DNA from 2 places in the Alkaliphilus metalliredigens QYMF genome. Region 1 is predicted to be linked to the other one. Evidence: riboswitches for the same ligand, from Rfam matches in the RefSeq annotation. Region 1 holds a riboswitch; the other holds the start of a gene.
What was found. A riboswitch is a leader RNA that binds a small molecule or an ion and turns the genes downstream of it on or off. The one in region 1 is predicted to bind glycine.
Positions count from the first base shown of each region.

Region 2: it holds a riboswitch for glycine, as region 1 does, so the genes downstream of both, AMET_RS16695 (ACT domain-containing protein) here and AMET_RS17660 (GrdX family protein) in region 1, are expected to answer to the same signal.

Region 1 covers NC_009633.1:3,686,127-3,695,156, reverse strand. The annotation lists gene AMET_RS17685 (YsnF/AvaK domain-containing protein) at 1-178, opposite strand, end outside; gene AMET_RS17680 (hypothetical protein) at 432-1,514, shown strand; gene trmL (tRNA (uridine(34)/cytosine(34)/5-carboxymethylaminomethyluridine(34)-2'-O)-methyltransferase TrmL) at 1,682-2,155, shown strand; gene AMET_RS17670 (DegV family protein) at 2,324-3,175, shown strand; glycine riboswitch at 3,439-3,567, shown strand; glycine riboswitch at 3,571-3,646, shown strand; gene AMET_RS17660 (GrdX family protein) at 3,815-4,198, shown strand; gene trxB (thioredoxin-disulfide reductase) at 4,275-5,222, shown strand; gene trxA (thioredoxin TrxA) at 5,330-5,647, shown strand; gene AMET_RS17645 (glycine/sarcosine/betaine reductase component B subunit) at 5,714-7,000, shown strand; gene grdA (glycine/sarcosine/betaine reductase complex selenoprotein A) at 7,093-7,569, shown strand; gene grdB (glycine reductase complex selenoprotein B) at 7,623-8,933, shown strand.
Region 2 covers NC_009633.1:3,457,955-3,466,984, forward strand. The annotation lists gene gltB (glutamate synthase large subunit) at 1-3,724, opposite strand, end outside; glycine riboswitch at 4,281-4,371, shown strand; gene AMET_RS16695 (ACT domain-containing protein) at 4,547-4,816, shown strand; gene AMET_RS16700 (PFL family protein) at 4,837-6,195, shown strand; gene ilvB (biosynthetic-type acetolactate synthase large subunit) at 6,334-7,998, opposite strand; gene ilvD (dihydroxy-acid dehydratase) at 8,017-9,030, opposite strand, start outside.

The sequences.
Region 1 (9,030 bases):
TTTGTTCTTCAACAATTTCTTTACTAAGCTCCACCTCGCCTACTTGAACGCGGTTTTTAGAAATATCCAATTCTTCACGACGAAGACGAAGCGATTTGTCATCGACGTTTCGGGCTTTATCCTCTTCTTTTTCTATTTTGTCGTCATCACTTCCAAAAATTCCAAAAAATTTGCTCATAGTTACCTCCTGTAATGATCTTATTTTTTATTATCAGTTATATTTTGTGCTTTATATAGATTCAATATGCATAACTAATTTTGCTAATGAAGATGATGTTTACAGCTCCTGGTATAAAAAAGATCCTATTTAAAAATAATAAGGACTATTATACTTATGGCGTTTTTGTTTATAGACACTGATATTTCTACTTTAAACTAAACCGTAAGCGTAAACAATTAACGATTAGAGTTAAGGAAGGAGATCATGCTTAATGAGAAAAAGAGTAAAGGATATGATGTTTTTTGTGCTGATTTTATCACTAGTCCTTGCGACGTCGGGCTGCGCACCTGAAGAAGCAGGCGAGGAAAGAGGGGAAGTGAGAGAGGACACTTCATTTGCAGGGAGATATGTTGGGTATTCATGGCAGGGAGAAGTCACTGGGACTGCCTTTGAAGACACAGAACAGTTCGTAGAAACCATATTGGATCTCGATGAAAATGGCGTGATTCAAAATGCAAAAATGGTTTTTTTTGTCCAAAAAGAAGGGTTTTGGATCCCTCGGCAAAGTGGAAATGCCTATGTGGATGTAGACTTTTCAGTAGACCCTAAACCGGCAGTACCTGGTGAAGATTATGAACCAGGAGAATCAATGTTTACTATTTACACTGCAGACATGATGGCTTTCTACGCTGTTGCAGTAGATGAGCCAGGAGTCGTTGCAGTTGCAATGGTAGATCCCATTACAAGATACCAATTTGATAAAAAGTTTCCCCAAGATTTTGATTTTCAAATTCCAGTAAGTGAGTTGACAATCGGAAGTTCTGAGGTGGTGCCAACCATAAGAACTTCAGCTGGAGGACTCATGAAGCCCGATGAGTGGGAGACGCTATCAGATCAAACCATTTTTAACATTAACCCATGGTCTCATGTGGTGAACGATGTAGGTATATTACAAGGGGTCAACGAATCATCTTCCACACAAGCGTTTCTTGAAGCCCTAGGAGTTGAATTTGATGGCGAAGAACCACAACCAATGAATGTTGCCTATGGGTATTTTGGTATGGGTGGATGGGATGGTAATTATGGCGCCATTGAAGAATCTCTTAGAGGCCAGGATGCAACAGAAAAGACATCCTTAATAGATTGGTCCATTCCACGCTATGCCGGCGCAGTCAACGAAGAAAATATCTTTGGGGTTGATGTTGAATCAGGTGCAACACGTACAGTGCAGAACTCTATCGACGGTATTTCCGGTGCAACAACGCGAATGTCAAGAGAATCCACTTCGTATCAACGGGCATTGGTGGAAGCAGGTATCATTAATGAAGAAGACGTGATCGTAGGAAGATTCTAAAAACATAGGTTTCTAATTCTCTGTGAAAATGTCTCAAAATAAGTAGTAACTAGATAAACCAAGATATCGAAATAAAGTCTCCCTTTATGGTATAATGGTTTATCCTTATTTGAATTAGTGAAGTAAAGGTGTAGAGAAAAAGTTTGGAAGAATGGGAGGCAGTCGAATTGGCTTTACATGTTGTATTACTTGAACCAGAAATTCCCCAAAACACAGGAAATATTGCTAGAACCTGCGTTGCTACAGGAGCAACTCTTCATTTAATTGGTCCCATGGGTTTTTCAATAGATGAAAAACAGGTAAAAAGAGCAGGGCTAGATTATTGGGAGCTGTTAGATCTTAATTACTACGATCGTTATGCAGACTTTTTAGAGAAAAATAAGCACCCAAAGGTTTATTGTGCCACAACAAAGGCGCAAAAAAACCACAGTGAGGTTGCGTATCCTCAGGATGATACATATATCATGTTTGGAAAGGAAACAGCAGGGATCCCTAAAGAAATATTAAAAGACCATGAAGAGACATGCATTCGAATTCCCATGGTGGACATCGAACGGGCTCGTTCTTTAAATCTATCCAATGCAGTTTCAATTGTGGTCTATGAAGTATTACGACAATGGGGATATTCAAATATGAGGTAGTGTTATTGCTACGAAAAAGCATCAAAGTTGAGAGCGTTAAACAACTTTGATGCTTTTATTTTTATGAACTAAAGAATTTAGGTTATAAATAGTACAACAAGAAAATATTGTAAATTATATAGATAAGTTATACAATAAAATAAAAGCACCCCTATTAGGAGGTTGGCTATGAAAAAAATTCAAATCATCGCAGATAGTATGCTTGATATACCAAAGAATATAATGAAAGCATATAATATTAAAATAGCACCATTAAGGATTCATTTTGAGGGTGGGGAGTATCGGGATGGAGTAGACTTGAGTCCCCAGCTCTTTTATGAAAAACTATCAGAAGCAAAGGAATTACCGAAAACATCTCAAGTGTCACCAAATACATTTATACAAATGTTTAACGAAGCAATTCAGGAGGGATATGAAGTGATTTGTATTAATGGATCTTCTAGAGCCAGCGGAACCCATCAGTCAGCCATCATTGCGAAAAATGAAATTGACAGCCCGTTGATTGATGTCGTTGATACCATGGGATTAAGTATGGGGGGAGGATTGTTGGTCTATGAAGCTGCCAAAATGGTAGGGGCAGGAAAGGAAAGAAAAGAAATCGTTGAAACACTCCTTGCCTTAAGGGACCGAGTAGATCATATTTTCACAGTGGATACATTGGAATATTTAAAGATGGGTGGACGATTAAATCCGATGAAAGCAACCATTGGAACTATTTTAAGTGTAAAACCAATTCTAACCGTAACTGAGGGCCTAGTGGATTCATTAGATAAGGTAAGGGGAAGCAAAAGGGTTATGGGAAAAATGATTGAGTTAGCTAAAGAAAGAGGAGGAGATTTTCATGAGCAAACCATGGTTTTGGCCCATGCAAATAGACCCGATATTCTGGAAACTTTTAAGGCAAAAGTAATAGCGGAACTAAATCCAAAAGAAGTACTTACAGCTGAGATTGGTGGTACAGTAGGAACCCATGCTGGTCCTGGTACATTAGCTATTTTTTACTATAAAAAAGTGAAATAGAAGGTAGTTGAGATTTTTTGTATTTAAGGCAGAATAATTTGAATTTATCGTGACAATCAATTCACTATCAAATGACAAAAAATGCTTTACATTCTAGTATATAGTTGATATAATTTTAACGAGAAGAGCTACTCGTAAAGTTTACTAATCAGTAATACTATAGCAACAATAGTTACTACTAATAGGAAAAAGATAAATGATTAAAAAAATAGATATTCTGCACTTCTATAATAAATGATAATAAAAAAAATATCGAAATCTGGAAGAAGAATGTGGGAGAGATTCGATCAAGGCCTAAGAAACCATAGGTAATGATTGGACGCCGAAGGAAGAAGCTAGAGAAATTGCCCTTTTCTAGTGAAAATCTCAGGCAAAAGGACCGTATTTGGACAGAACTCTGGAAAGCGATTTTTCACCGAAGGAGCAACTCCTCATACATTGAGGAAGAATCTCTCAGGTACAAAAACAGAGATGACTTTTGGCAACGGGCTGTTGACATAAGTTTCTCTGTTTTTGTTTTGCCATTTTCGTGTATAGTCAATCTTTGGAAAGGCAATAAATTAAAGAGTAATACTAGATGATTAGAATAAATTACAGTGGAAATACATAGGTCACATTGTATGAGAGGGGACGTTAAAGTTGAAGGCTATCATTGTCACCAATAATCCTAGAGTAAAGGAAAAGTATAGTCAGATTTATCAAGTGGTGTTTGAAGAAGGAAGCGTCTTAGATGTGTTAAGACAGGTCCGGGATTATATTCATCGAGGACATGAACTACTAACCCACCCATTATCAGGAAGCGTTAAGCCTAATGAGTCACCCTATAAAAGTGTCTTAGTCTCTACAATGGCTGAAACAGTAGAACTAAACTCAGTTAGAATCATAGAAGGAAGCATGGAAACCGCACAGAAATTGATTAATATGAAAACGATTCCGCGTTGGAGTGAAAAAGTACTCCAAGATTTTCAAGTGATAGACTGTTCATTGATTGACAGTGGCATTGAAAGTATGACACAATTTTAATGATGTTAAATTAACTGGTTCTAAAAGCAAGACAAAAAGGACTAAATAAATTAAAAGAAGTTAAGGAGTGGAAAACATGGAAAATGTTTATGATGTTGTAATTATTGGAGGGGGTCCTGCGGGACTATCAGCTGGGCTTTATGCAGCAAGAGGAAAAATGACTACTTTAATTCTAGAAAAAGAAAAGACCGGTGGCCAAATTGCCACAACTGAAGAAGTGGCGAACTACCCTGGTTCAATTACAGATGCCACAGGTCCCGCATTAGTTGCCAGAATGGTTGAGCAATGTAATGAATTTGGAGCAAAAATTGAAAAGGACACAATTAAAGAAGTTAAGTTAGAGGGAAAAATTAAGATTTTAGTAGGAGAAAAGAATACATATCATGCAAAGTCTATTATTGTAGCTCCAGGAGCCAGTCCAAGACTTTTAGGTGTACCAGGAGAAAAAGAGTTAACAGGTAAAGGGGTATCTTATTGTGCCACCTGCGATGGCGATTTCTTCACAGATTTTGAGGTGTTTGTCATTGGTGGAGGAGACTCTGCGGTTGAAGAAGCAATGTTTATTACAAAATTTGCCCGTAAGGTAACCATTGTTCATAGAAGAGAAGAACTTAGGGCAGCTAAGTCTATTCAAGAAAAAGCATTTAAGCACCCTAAAATTGATTTTATTTGGAATACAACAATCAAAGAAATTAAAGGTGATGGGTTAGTTGAATCAGTTGTATTTGAAAACCTAAAAACTGGGGAAATTACAGAGCATCATGCAGATGAAGAAGATGGCACATTTGGTATTTTTATGTTTGTGGGATATATTCCCCAAACCGACTTGTTTAAAGGTATGTTAGACATGGATCGTACAGGTTACATCGTGACAGATGATAATATGAAGACCAATGTCCCAGGGGTATTTGGAGCAGGGGACTGTCGGGTCAAGTCATTAAGACAGGTTGTAACTGCAGTATCAGATGGGGCCATTGCAGCTGTACAAGCAGAAAAATATATTGAAAATAATTTCGAAGAGTAAAGCTTGATTCGTAATTAGGTGAAATTAAAAATCAAATTAATGTCTCCTTTGTACTTCTGGTTTAGAGGAGATAGATAAAATGAATGCGATGTTAAGGAGGTGAAAAGATGCTAGCAGTGGATAAAGAAACTTTTGAACAAGAAGTGTTAAAGGCAGAAGGATATGTTTTGGTTGATTTTTGGAGTGACGGATGCGAACCATGCAAGGCTTTAATGCCTGATGTTGAAGCATTAGAGGCACAGTATGGAGACAAAGTGAAATTTGTTAAGCTAAACACAACTCAAGCCAGAAGATTGGCAATAAAAGAAAAGGTACTTGGACTGCCAACAATTTCCATGTATAAAGATGGAGTTAAGGTGGAAGAAGTAACTAAGGATGCAGCAAACAAGGAAAATATTGAGGCAATGATTACAAAAAGCTTATAAGGCTCTACTGGCCTATGGCATGAACGTTCAAACTATAGGCCTGATCAATAAAGGGAGGTGAAGATTGTGCGCTTAGAATTAGGTAAGATTTTCATCAAAGATGTACAGTTTGGTAACGCATCGAAAGTGGAAAATGGCGTGCTGTATGTCAATAAGGATGAAATGATAAAAGAAATTGGCGGAGATGAACACATCAAGAGCATTGAAATTGGGTTAGCACATCCGGGTGAGGAAATTAGAATTACACCTGTTAAAGATGTCATTGAACCAAGAGTTAAGGTGGAAGGTCCCGGTGGTATTTTCCCAGGGATACTAAGTAAAGTTGAGACTGTTGGAACTGGACGCACACATGCTTTGAAGAATGTAGCTGTTGTGACTGCTGGTAGCATTGTTGGATTCCAAGAAGGTATTATTGACATGACGGGTCCAGGAGCAGAATACACACCATTTTCACAAAACCATAACATTGTTGTTGTTTGTGAACCGGTAGATGGTTTAAAGCAATACGATCATGAAGCGGCTGTGAGAATGATTGGACTAAAGTCAGCTCAATACTTAGGTGAGCTAGCAAGAAGTCTTCAACCAGATGAAGTACAAGTATATGAAACACAACCAATCTTTGAATCAGTTAAGAAGTATCCTGACTTACCTAAAGTGGGTTATGTATACATGCTTCAAACCCAAGGACTTTTACATGACACCTACGTATATGGTGTAGACGCTAAGAAAATTGTGCCAACACTGTTGTATCCAACAGAAATCATGGATGGTGCAATTATCAGTGGAAACTGTGTATCTGCTTGTGATAAAAACCCAACCTATGTCCATCAAAACAATGGAATCATTGAAGAACTTTATGAAAAGCATGGTAAAGAGATCAATTTCGTGGGTGTTATCATCACCAATGAAAATGTTTACCTGGCTGACAAAGAAAGATCTTCAAATTGGACTGCCAAATTATGCAAATATTTAGGGCTAGATGGTGCCGTCGTTTCACAGGAAGGCTTTGGAAATCCTGATACAGATTTAATTATGAACTGCAAGAAAATTGAAGCAGAGGGAATTGACACAGTTATCGTAACTGATGAATATGCGGGACGAGATGGTGCATCTCAATCATTAGCAGATGCAGATCCAGTGGCTAATGCGGTTGTAACCAATGGAAATGCAAATGAAGTGATTGTTTTACCACCAATGAAAAAAATAATCGGAAGCACACAATATGTTGATGTGATTGCCGGTGGATTTGATGGAAGCTTAAGAGCAGATGGTAGTATCGAAGTAGAAATCCAAGCAATTACTGGAGCCACCAATGAAACAGGATACGTAAAGCTGTCTTCAAAGGGATACTAGTAGAAAAATTACTAATATTTGTCAGCAGATAAACGTTTGCAATTAATCGAAATATCTAAAAATAAAATTTCAAAACGAAAGGATGGTACTTAATGAGTTTATTTGATGGAAAAAAAGTCATCATAATTGGTGATAGAGATGGAATTCCTGGTCCAGCTATGGAAGAATGTCTAAAGGGTACAGGGGCGGAAGTTGTCTACTCTTCTACAGAGTGTTTTGTCTGAACCGCTGCAGGTGCTATGGACCTAGAGAATCAAAAGAGAGTAATGGATCTAACTGAAAAGCATAATGCTGAAAATGTAGTTGTTATTTTAGGAGCAGCAGAAGCAGAGGCTGCAGGATTAGCAGCTGAAACAGTTACCAATGGAGATCCAACTTTCGCAGGGCCATTAGCAGGAGTCCAGTTAGGACTAAGAGTTTATCATGCAGTAGAGCCTCAATTTAAAGATGCAGTAAATGCTGAAGTATATGAAGATCAAATCGGCATGATGGAAATGGTGCTTGAGGTTGATGCCATCATTGAAGAGATGAGCAATATCAGAAATGAATTTGGTAAATTTAAAGACTAAGAGATCCTTTTATAAAAATAAATATTTTCCCAAAAATAGAGAGGGGGGAAAGCATGAGCAAAAAGAGAGTTGTTCATTATATTAATCAATTCTTCGCCGGGATTGGTGGAGAAGAAAAAGCGGACATAAAGCCAGAAGTAAGAGAAGGTATTGTAGGACCAGGAATGGCTTTAGAGAGCGCATTAAAAGATGAAATAGAAATAGTTGCAACGATTATTTGCGGTGATTCCTATTTTAACGAAAACGTAGAAGAAGCAAAGGCTGAAGTCATAAAGATGGTAAAGCAGTATAAGCCTGATCTATTTATTGCAGGCCCTGCTTTTAACGCCGGACGCTATGGTGTTGCATGCGGAACCATTGCTAAGGAAGTAAATGATCAGTTAGGAATCCCTGTATTAACAGGAATGTACCCAGAAAACCCAGGTGCAGATATGTATAAAAAGAGTGTTTACATTATAGAAACTGGTAATTCTGCGGCAACAATGAGAAAAGCCATTCCAGCTATGGCCGCTCTTGCCCTTAAGATGTTAAAAGGAGAATCAATTGGTTCTCCAGAAGACGATAAATATATTTCCCGAGGAATCAGGAAGAATTACTTCGCCGAAGAGAGAGGCGCTAAGCGTGCAGTTGATATGCTGATGAAGAAGTTAAATAAAGAAGACTTCGTAACGGAATATCCAATGCCAGACTTTGATCGCGTAGAGCCAAATCCAGCAGTGAAGGACTTAAGTACTGCGAAGATCGCATTGGTTACATCTGGCGGTATTGTACCAAAGCATAACCCAGATAGGATTGAATCTTCTAGTGCATCTAAATATGGAAAATATGATATTTCACAGTTTAAGGATTTAACGGAAGCAGATCATGAAACCGCTCATGGTGGCTATGATCCTACCTATGCCAATACAGATCCTGATCGTGTTTTACCAGTAGATGTATTAAGAGACTTAGAAACAGAGGGCATCATTGGCAAATTACACAAGTACTTTTACACAACAGTGGGTAATGGGACTTCAGTTGGAAGCTCTAAACTCTTTGCAGCTGAATTTGCAAAGGAATTAGTGGCTGATGGTGTGACCGCCGTTATCCTCACATCTACGTGAGGCACCTGTACACGTTGCGGTGCAACGATGGTGAAAGAGATTGAAAGAGCAGGAATTCCTGTAGTACACATGTGTACAATTGTACCCATTTCCTTAACGGTTGGAGCGAATCGAATTGTACCCACAATTGCAATTCCACATCCATTAGGAAATCCAGCATTAGATGAAAAAGATGAAAAGAGCTTACGAAAAAAATTAGTTGTAAAAGCCCTAAAGGCCTTAACAACTGAAGTTGATGGTCAAACAGTATTTGAAGATTAATGAACCCATCAATATGACTAGATAAATGAAAGACATAAATAGATGGGTGATTAGGGTCACCCATCTATTTAAATATTATGCCGAAGAACAAAAATGA
Region 2 (9,030 bases), 230 kb from region 1:
GCTTTTTATCTAAGACATTTATAATTTTATGTTTTTGACTGATCACTCGTTTACCCACAATACGGGAAGGTAGCTCTGGTCTATATAAAATAGAAGATAAATCAAGGTTCTTCAATTTCTTTTGATCAGTTTGTTTTTGTTCTAACACATCTACCCTTCCAACCATTTCATCTATGGTTTTAAATCCTATTTCCGCCATAATTTCACGAATTTCCATTGCCACAAATGTTAAATAATTAATTAAATGATCAGGTTCACCTATAAAACCTTCCCGCAAATCTATTTCTTGGGTGGCAATGCCTACAGGACATTTGTTTAAATGACACTGTCTACACATTTTGCATCCTAGAGCAATCAAGGGTGTCGTAGCAAAACCATATTCTTCAGCTCCCAATAAAGTGGCAATCACCACATCTCGTCCTGTTTTCATCTTGCCATCTACCTGTAGTGTGATTCTACTTCTTAGGTTGTTTAACAACAATGTCTGCTGGGCTTCAGCAATGCCTAATTCCCAAGGCAGTCCGACATACTTCATAGAGCTGATTGGTGATGCCCCACTACCTCCATCATGTCCACTAATCAACACGAAATCTGCAAAAGCCTTCGCAACCCCTGCCGCAACGGTTCCAACTCCAGTTTGAGCAACTAATTTCACTCCAACTGTCGCTTGTGGATTGACGTTTTTCAAGTCAAAAATCAATTGTGCAAGATCTTCAATTGAGTAAATATCATGATGGGGTGGTGGAGAAATCAAGTCAATTCCTGGTGCCGAGTGGCGTACCTTTGCAATTTCTGGGGTCACCTTATCCCCGGGCAAATGACCTCCTTCACCTGGTTTCGCTCCTTGTGCCATTTTTATCTCTATTTCATGACAATGGGCTAGATAATTTGCTGTGACACCAAATCTACCCGAAGCAACCTGTTTCACTTCACTTGTCATATTTTCTCCATCAAATCCCAGTTTGTATCTACTTGGATCCTCTCCTCCTTCGCCACAATTGCTTGTTACTCCTACTCGATTGGCGCCAATAGCCAAGGTCTCATGGGCTTCCGTACTTAATGAACCAAAAGACATCCCAGAGATTCTAAATCGTTTTAGAATCTCTTCTACTGACTCGACCTCTTCTATTGACACACTTTTTCTTTCCTTGAATTTCAATAGCCCTCGAAGTGTGGTTATGTTTACATCTTGCCCATTAACTTGATCTGCGTATAGGTTATAGGTCTCTCTATTATTTTCTACACATGCTTTTCTCAGATTACTGACGACCTTTGGACTAAATGTATGATATTCCCCCTTCGGGTTCCACTGGATTTCTCCCCCGACATCTAGTTGCTGAAGTTGCTGATAAGCACTCTCTTGTCTTATCAACACTTCCTTTACGATACCACCTAATCCGATACCAGAAAGCACTGCCGGTGTATCAGTAAAGTATTGATCAATCACATCTTGTTTGATTCCAATTGCTTCAAATATCTGAGCCCCACTGTAGCTTTGTAGTGTTGAAATACCCATCTTTGAAATGATCTTTAAAAGTCCTGAGCAAATTGCTTCAATATAGTGACCAAAGGCTTCTTCAGTATTTTTAACACCCTTCACACTTTTCTTATTTTCCACCATATATGCAATGGTTTCAAATGCCATGTATGGGTTCACAGCCTTGGCACCAAATCCTAGCAACAGTGCCATATGCATTGCATCCCGTGCATCACCTGCTTCTATCATAATATCAACAGAGGTTCTAAGCTTCTTTCTAACTAAATGATGATGTACCGCTCCCAGGGCTAATAAACTAGGAATAGGTGCATTGTACATATCTATATTTCGATCACTTAAAACAATAATATTATATCCGAGTTTAACATTTTCCTCTGCACGCTTACATAAATAATCTAATGCTTCCTTTAATCCATTATCCTCATGATCTGCTTGAAAAACAGTTGGTATGGTAATGGCTCTAAAATCTTCAGTATTAAGTCCACGTATATTCTCTATCTGGGAATTTGTTAAAATAGGATGTGCCAGCTTAATATATTTATTATCGGTATCTGTCTCAATTTTGTCTAATAGCCTCCCATATTTTCCAATAAACTGAATGAGGGACATAACCGATTCTTCACGTATCGGATCAATCGGTGGATTGGTTACCTGGGCAAATTTTTGTTTGAAGTAGTTAAATAATAATTGAGGCTTCTCTGACAAAATAGCCAAAGGTGTATCCACACCCATTGAACCAATGGGCTCTTTCCCATGCTCAGCCATATGAGCAATGACTTTTTTTAGTTCTTCCTCTGTAAATCCAAAGACCAAGTGGTTTTTATGCAGGGTTTCATAATTCATTTTCTTTGGTTCATAGGGTTGCTCTATATCCTTAAGAGTCATGCGATTTCGTGATACCCATTCTCCAAAGGGGTGTTTATTCATGGCCGTTGATTTAATTTCATCGTTTGAAACAATTCGTCCTTCCTTTGTATTTACTAGTAATATTTTTCCCGGTTTTAGGCATCCCTTTTTCAACACCATTTCCACCGGGACATCTACCACCCCTATTTCGGATGCCATAATAATCAGATCATCCTTTGTTGTTAGATAACGAGCCGGTCTCAATCCATTTCGATCTACCGTTACCCCTACATTGACGCCATCAGTAAAGGTTATGGTTGCAGGACCATCCCAGGGTTCCATTACCCTTGCATGGTACTCATAGAAGTCTCTTTTTTCCTGTGGCATTTTAATGCCTTTTTGCCATGCTTCAGGGATGAGCATCATCATTGCATCTTCGATTGCGTGATCATTCTTCACCAATAGCTCTAATACATTATCGATTGATGCCGAGTCACTACCACCAGGCTCGATGATTGGTAATATCTTCTTGAAATCATCTCCAAAACTTTCAGAATGCATGACACCCTCCCTTGCATTCATCCAGTTTATATTCCCTCTTATGGTGTTAATCTCTCCATTTTGGGCAAGGTAGCGAAATGGCTGTGCCAGTTTCCATGAGGGAAATGTGTTGGTACTATATCTTTCATGAACAAGTGCAATGGCAGTTATTACCCTTTCATCTAATAAATCTACATAAAATTCCTCAAGCTTATACCCTAGTATTTGTCCTTTATATATGATGGTTTTACTACAAAGAGAGCATACATAAAAATGATCTGTATAGGGCTTCTGGGCACTCCTCACCTCTTGTTGCGCTCGTTTTCGTACAACTAAGAGCTTCTGTTCAAACAGGGCTTTGCTTTGCCCTTTTCGAGCAAGGAAAAACTGTGCCACCACAGGTCTAGTTGCCTTTGCAGATTCACCACATCCAGCCTCATCTATGGGTACTTCCCTCCAGCCCAACAGGTTTTGCTTTTCCTCTCTGATGACTCTTTCAATCACGCCTTCGCAAAAGAGTCTGGCATTTGGATCTCTAGGTAAAAAAATCATACCCACAGCATAGTCTCCAGGATCAGGTAAGTCTATATTCAATGCTTCAACCTCTTCCTTAAAAAAATCCTGGGGAATCTGAATCAAAATACCCGATCCGTCACCAGTGGTGGCATCTGCTCCTACTGCACCTCTATGCTTGAGACTCTTTAATATTTGTAGTCCTTGTTTTAAAATTTCATGGTTTTGATGCCCTTTTATATGTGCAATAAACCCAAGTCCACAGCTATCTTTTTCCATACTAGGATCATACAATCCTTGTTTTTCAGGTAATTCAAATCTTTTCATTTATGTTTTCCTCCTTAGTAGATAGTATTAATTCACTCACTCACTCTCTTATCTTCATATAAAGACTAGTAATTGAATTAAATTATATTAACTAATTCATTTTTCTAAATTTTCTTTCAATTTGGTTTAAGTAATATTCTATCATAATTATTCATTGCATTCAATATTTTTTTGTGATTTTTTTGTGATTTTTTAATATAAATTAGATTAAACTCCAGCTAATTCAATGAAAACGTTGCCATTCGATCAAGTCCAACTAAAGTGTATATTTATACTGTTTGCATGAATTATAATTCATATAAGCTCATCTATATTTTCAATCTAAAAATCATCAGCATCTTTTTTTTCCTAGATGACAGATTTCATTTTTCCTATTTCATAACCTAATATTCTTGTGGTGACACCTTTTTTTCTTTATTTAATGCTCTTCTGCTCATTTAAAATGAGATTTATTAAATTTTTAATTGCTTTATACCATCATCTTGTGTTAGAATCATATTTAAATAATTTCATAGAATTGGATGAAGATAATGGGATAAGATATTAAACCGTTATTGGACGAGCCTCTGGAGAGACTCATAGGAGCACCGAAGGGGAAAGCCATGTATTTTGGTCAAACTCTCAGGTAAAAGGACAGGGGATTTTTGTTTTAATGAATAAGTCATTATTTATGTTGCTTTTTTTGCAGCTCCAGTGGCGGTTTACTATTAAAACATAAAATCTTTATTCTCCAGAGACTAAATTATTCAGTTTAGTCTCTTTGTATTTTTTGCAATGTGATCCACCACTTATACTTAATCAAAGGAAGGGGAGGTTATTAAAATGAAAGCATTTATAACCGTTATCGGAAAGGACAAAATAGGCATTATTTATGGCATTTCTTCTGTACTTCAAAAAAGTAGCGTTAATATTTTAGATATAAACCAAACACTTTTGCAAGATACCTTTACAATGGTAATGCTTGTAGATTTACAAGAAATGAACATTGAATTCAAAGAATTAAAAGAAAAGCTACAAGATTCCGCTCATACAATAGGTGTGTCAGTTAGAATTCAACAAGAAGCTATATTTAATTCAATGCATGTTATTTAATACACAAGGAGATGAACAATATGATCAATTCACAGAACATAATGGAAACAATTAATATGATTGAAAAAGAAAAGCTTGATATTAGAACAATTACAATGGGGATATCACTTTTAGATTGTTGTAGTAGCGATGGTAAAAAGTCTAGAACTAAAATCTATGATAAAATCACAAGACTTGCTGAAAATTTAGTCAATGTTGGAGATATGATTGAAACAGAATATGGCATTCCAATTATTAATAAAAGGATATCCATCACGCCAATTGCTCATATTGCACAATCTTGTGGTGATCATGATTATGTGGAATTTGCTAAAACCTTGGATCAAGCAGCAAAAGCTGTTGGTATCAACTTCATTGGTGGTTTTTCAGCCCTTGTACAAAAAGGGTATACCAAGGGAGATAAAATACTAATTGACTCAATTCCCGAAGCATTGGCTACTACAGAAAGAGTTTGCTCATCTGTCAATATTGGTTGTACAAAATCCGGCATTAATATGGATGCGGTTAGAGATATGGGAGAAATTATCAAGAGAACAGCTTATTTAACAAGGGATCAAGATAGCTTAGGATGTGCAAAACTTGTGGTTTTTGCCAATGCCGTAGAAGATAACCCTTTCATGGCTGGTGCTTTTCACGGTGTCGGTGAAGGCGAATGTGTTATCAATGTTGGCGTAAGTGGTCCTGGGGTTATCAAATCATCCATTGAAAATTTAAAAGGAGAAAGCTTCGATGTGATAGCTGAAGCAATTAAAAAGACAGCTTTCAAAATCACACGTATTGGTCAACTTGTAGCCAATGAAGCTTCCACTAGACTTGGCGTACCCTTTGGAATAGTAGATCTGTCCCTAGCTCCTACTCCTGCAGTTGGTGATAGTGTGGCACGAATTTTAGAGGAAATGGGTCTTGAAAGTTGTGGCTGCCATGGAACAACTGCTGCTCTAGCCCTCCTCAATGATGCCGTAAAAAAAGGTGGTGTCATGGCATCCTCACATGTGGGTGGTTTAAGCGGTGCTTTCATTCCAGTAAGTGAAGATGAGGGAATGATCAATGCAATAAAAGCAGGTTCATTAAACCTAGAAAAATTAGAAGCCATGACATGCGTATGCTCTGTTGGTCTAGATATGATTGCAATTCCTGGAGATACCCCTGCATCGACTATCTCTGGAATTATAGCTGATGAGGCTGCCATTGGTGTGGTCAATAATAAGACCACCGCCGTTAGAATCATCCCTGTACATGGTAAAGTCCTTGGGGACGAAGCTGTATTTGGAGGATTATTAGGAAGGGCTCCAATCATGGCTGTCAGCAAGTTTTCAAGCGCAGATTTTATTAATCGAGGAGGTAGAATTCCAGCGCCTATCCACAGTTTTAAAAATTAATTCAGCTTAATTTCTACCATACAGTCAACTCACAATAAAAGCACCAAAATAAAAGAACGAGAAACCTACATCAAACCAGGTTTCTCTTCTTTATTTATGGATTAAGACATCTCAAATAAAGTAACTAAAGACAATCCTTTACTCCATAATCAAATCCTTGATATCAGCCCCCGGTGGAACCATGGGTAATACCAGTTCATCTCGATCAATTTCACAGTTGATGACCACTGGTCCCTTGATTGCCATGGCTTTTTTCAAGACATCCTCTACCTCTTCATTTTTGGTAATATTAAATCCTGTGGCCCCATAGGCCTCTGCAAGTTTAACAATATCTGTTTTTCGATCTAAAGTTGTATTAGAAAACCGTTTTCCATAAAACATTCCCTGCCATTGCCTTACCATGCCTAGTACATGATTGTTAAGCACAATGACTCTAATGGGTAAATTATAGTGTACTGCAGTGGCTAGCTCATTGCAATTCATATAAAAGCAACCGTCTCCAGCTATATTAAATAATTGTCGCTCAGGCAATCCGATCTGCGCACCAATACAGGCTCCCAAGCCAAAGCCCATTGTTCCCAGTCCCCCAGAGGTAATAAAGGAGCGTGGTTGTGTAAACTTGTAAAATAGTGCTGTCCAAATTTGGTTTTGCCCAACCTCCGTAGTAATAACCGCATCCTCCGCTGCCAATTCTTTCACTTTTTCAATGACAAATTGAGGTTTTAGGGTTGTGTTTTTTTCATAGGTCAGGGGATAATCCCTTTGCCAAGCCTTAATTTTCTCAGTCCATTCTTTTCTCTCTTGTTTTTCTAGCCGAGGGTTTAAATCTTTTAATACCTCCGTAATGGTTCCAATAATTGAATAATGAGTTCGAATATTTTTATTGACCTCAGCAGGATCAATATCAATCTGTAATATTTTTGCCCCTGGAGCAAAGCCTTCCACCTTTCCAATGGCCCTATCACTGAATCGAGCCCCAACTGCAATAATCAAATCGCATTCTGTGGCAGCCATGTTTGAGGCCTTGGTGCCATGCATTCCCAATAGACCTGTGAAAAGCTCATGGGTAGAGGGAAATCCCCCTAAGCCCATCATGGTAGAAGCCACCGGAGCTTGCACTTTATCAACAAAGTCTTTAAATGCTTCCGCAGCTCCAGAGCGGACAACGCCACCCCCCATATAGATGAGGGGTCTTTTAGCTGTCTTAATCATTTGAATTGCACTTAATAAATCTTCCTCTGGTATAGGTGCTGACACGGTCTCGATTGGTCGGGGAGCCTCATAGATATACTCAGCCACTTGCGCTGTGATATCCTTAGGCACATCCACCAATACCGGTCCTGGCCTTCCTTCCTGGGCAATATAAAAAGCCTTTCTAAGGGTAGACGCTAATTCATTGATATCCTTAACAATATAATTATGCTTTGTAATGGGCATGGTAATACCAACAATATCGACTTCCTGAAAGCTATCTCTCCCCAGTAAGGCCAAGGGTACATTGGCGGTGATGGCCACCATAGGAACGGAATCCATATAGGCTGTGGCAATGCCTGTTACCAAATTAGTAGCTCCAGGTCCTGATGTAGCAAGGCATACCCCCACTTTTCCAGTGGCTCTGGCATAACCATCAGCTGCATGGGCTGCTCCCTGTTCATGGGCCGTCAAATAATGATTGATCTGATCCTGATATTTATATAGGGCATCGTAGATATTGAGTATTGCACCTCCTGGATAACCAAATACAGTGTCAACACCTTGCTCTATCAAACATTCTGCTATGATTTCACCACCTGTTCGTTGCATATTACCCGCCTCCTTATGTTATCTCAATATAGCCCCGGTACTGGCTGAAGTCACTAATCTTGCATATCTAGCTAAATAACCCTTTTTAATCTTCGGCTCTGGGGTCTGCCACCGTTGTTTTCGTTTTGTCAGCTCTTCTTCACTGACCAATAGTTCAATCTTTCCCTTTGTAATATCGAAGGAAATGAAATCTCCCTCCTCTACCAAGCCAATAGGACCACCCTCTGCCGCTTCTGGTGACACATGACCAATGGAAGCCCCTCTGGTAGCACCACTAAATCGCCCATCAGTAATCAGTGCAACACTTTTGTCTAATCCCATTCCTGCTAATGTTGATGTCGGTGCAAGCATTTCTCTCATCCCTGGTCCCCCTTTAGGACCTTCATAACGGATCACTACTACATCACCAGGCTTAATTTCTCCTCCTAAAATTCCTGCAATTACCTCTTCTTCAGACTCAAATACCCTGGCAGGACCTTTATGGGTCAGCATTTCTTTTGCAACAGCCGAACGTTTTACCACACAACCATCCGGTGCTAAATTCCCCTTTAATACTGCAATACCTCCGGTTTCATTATATGGATTCTCAACAGTTCTGATGACTTCATCATTAAGGTTTTGTGCTTGTGAAATATTTTCTGCCACGGTTTTTCCTGTTACAGTTAATAAGTCCAGCTGGATTAAGTCTTTTTTAGCAAGCTCCTTTATGACTGCCTGAACCCCTCCTGCAAAGTATAGGTCTTCTATGTGATGCTGTCCCGCAGGAGCTAATTTACATAGGTTAGGTGTTCTTTCACTGATTAAATTGGCTGCTTCAAGATTTAACACCACCCCAGCCTCATGTGCAATAGCTGGTAGATGTAGCATACTGTTGGTGCTACACCCCAGTGCCATGTCCACAGTTAATGCATTTTCAAATGCTTTCTCCGTCATAATATCTTGAGGGCGAATATTTTTCTCTAAAAGTGCCATCACTTCCATCCCTGCTTTTTTAGCTAATCTGATCCGCTCAGCGTAGACTGCTGGTATGGT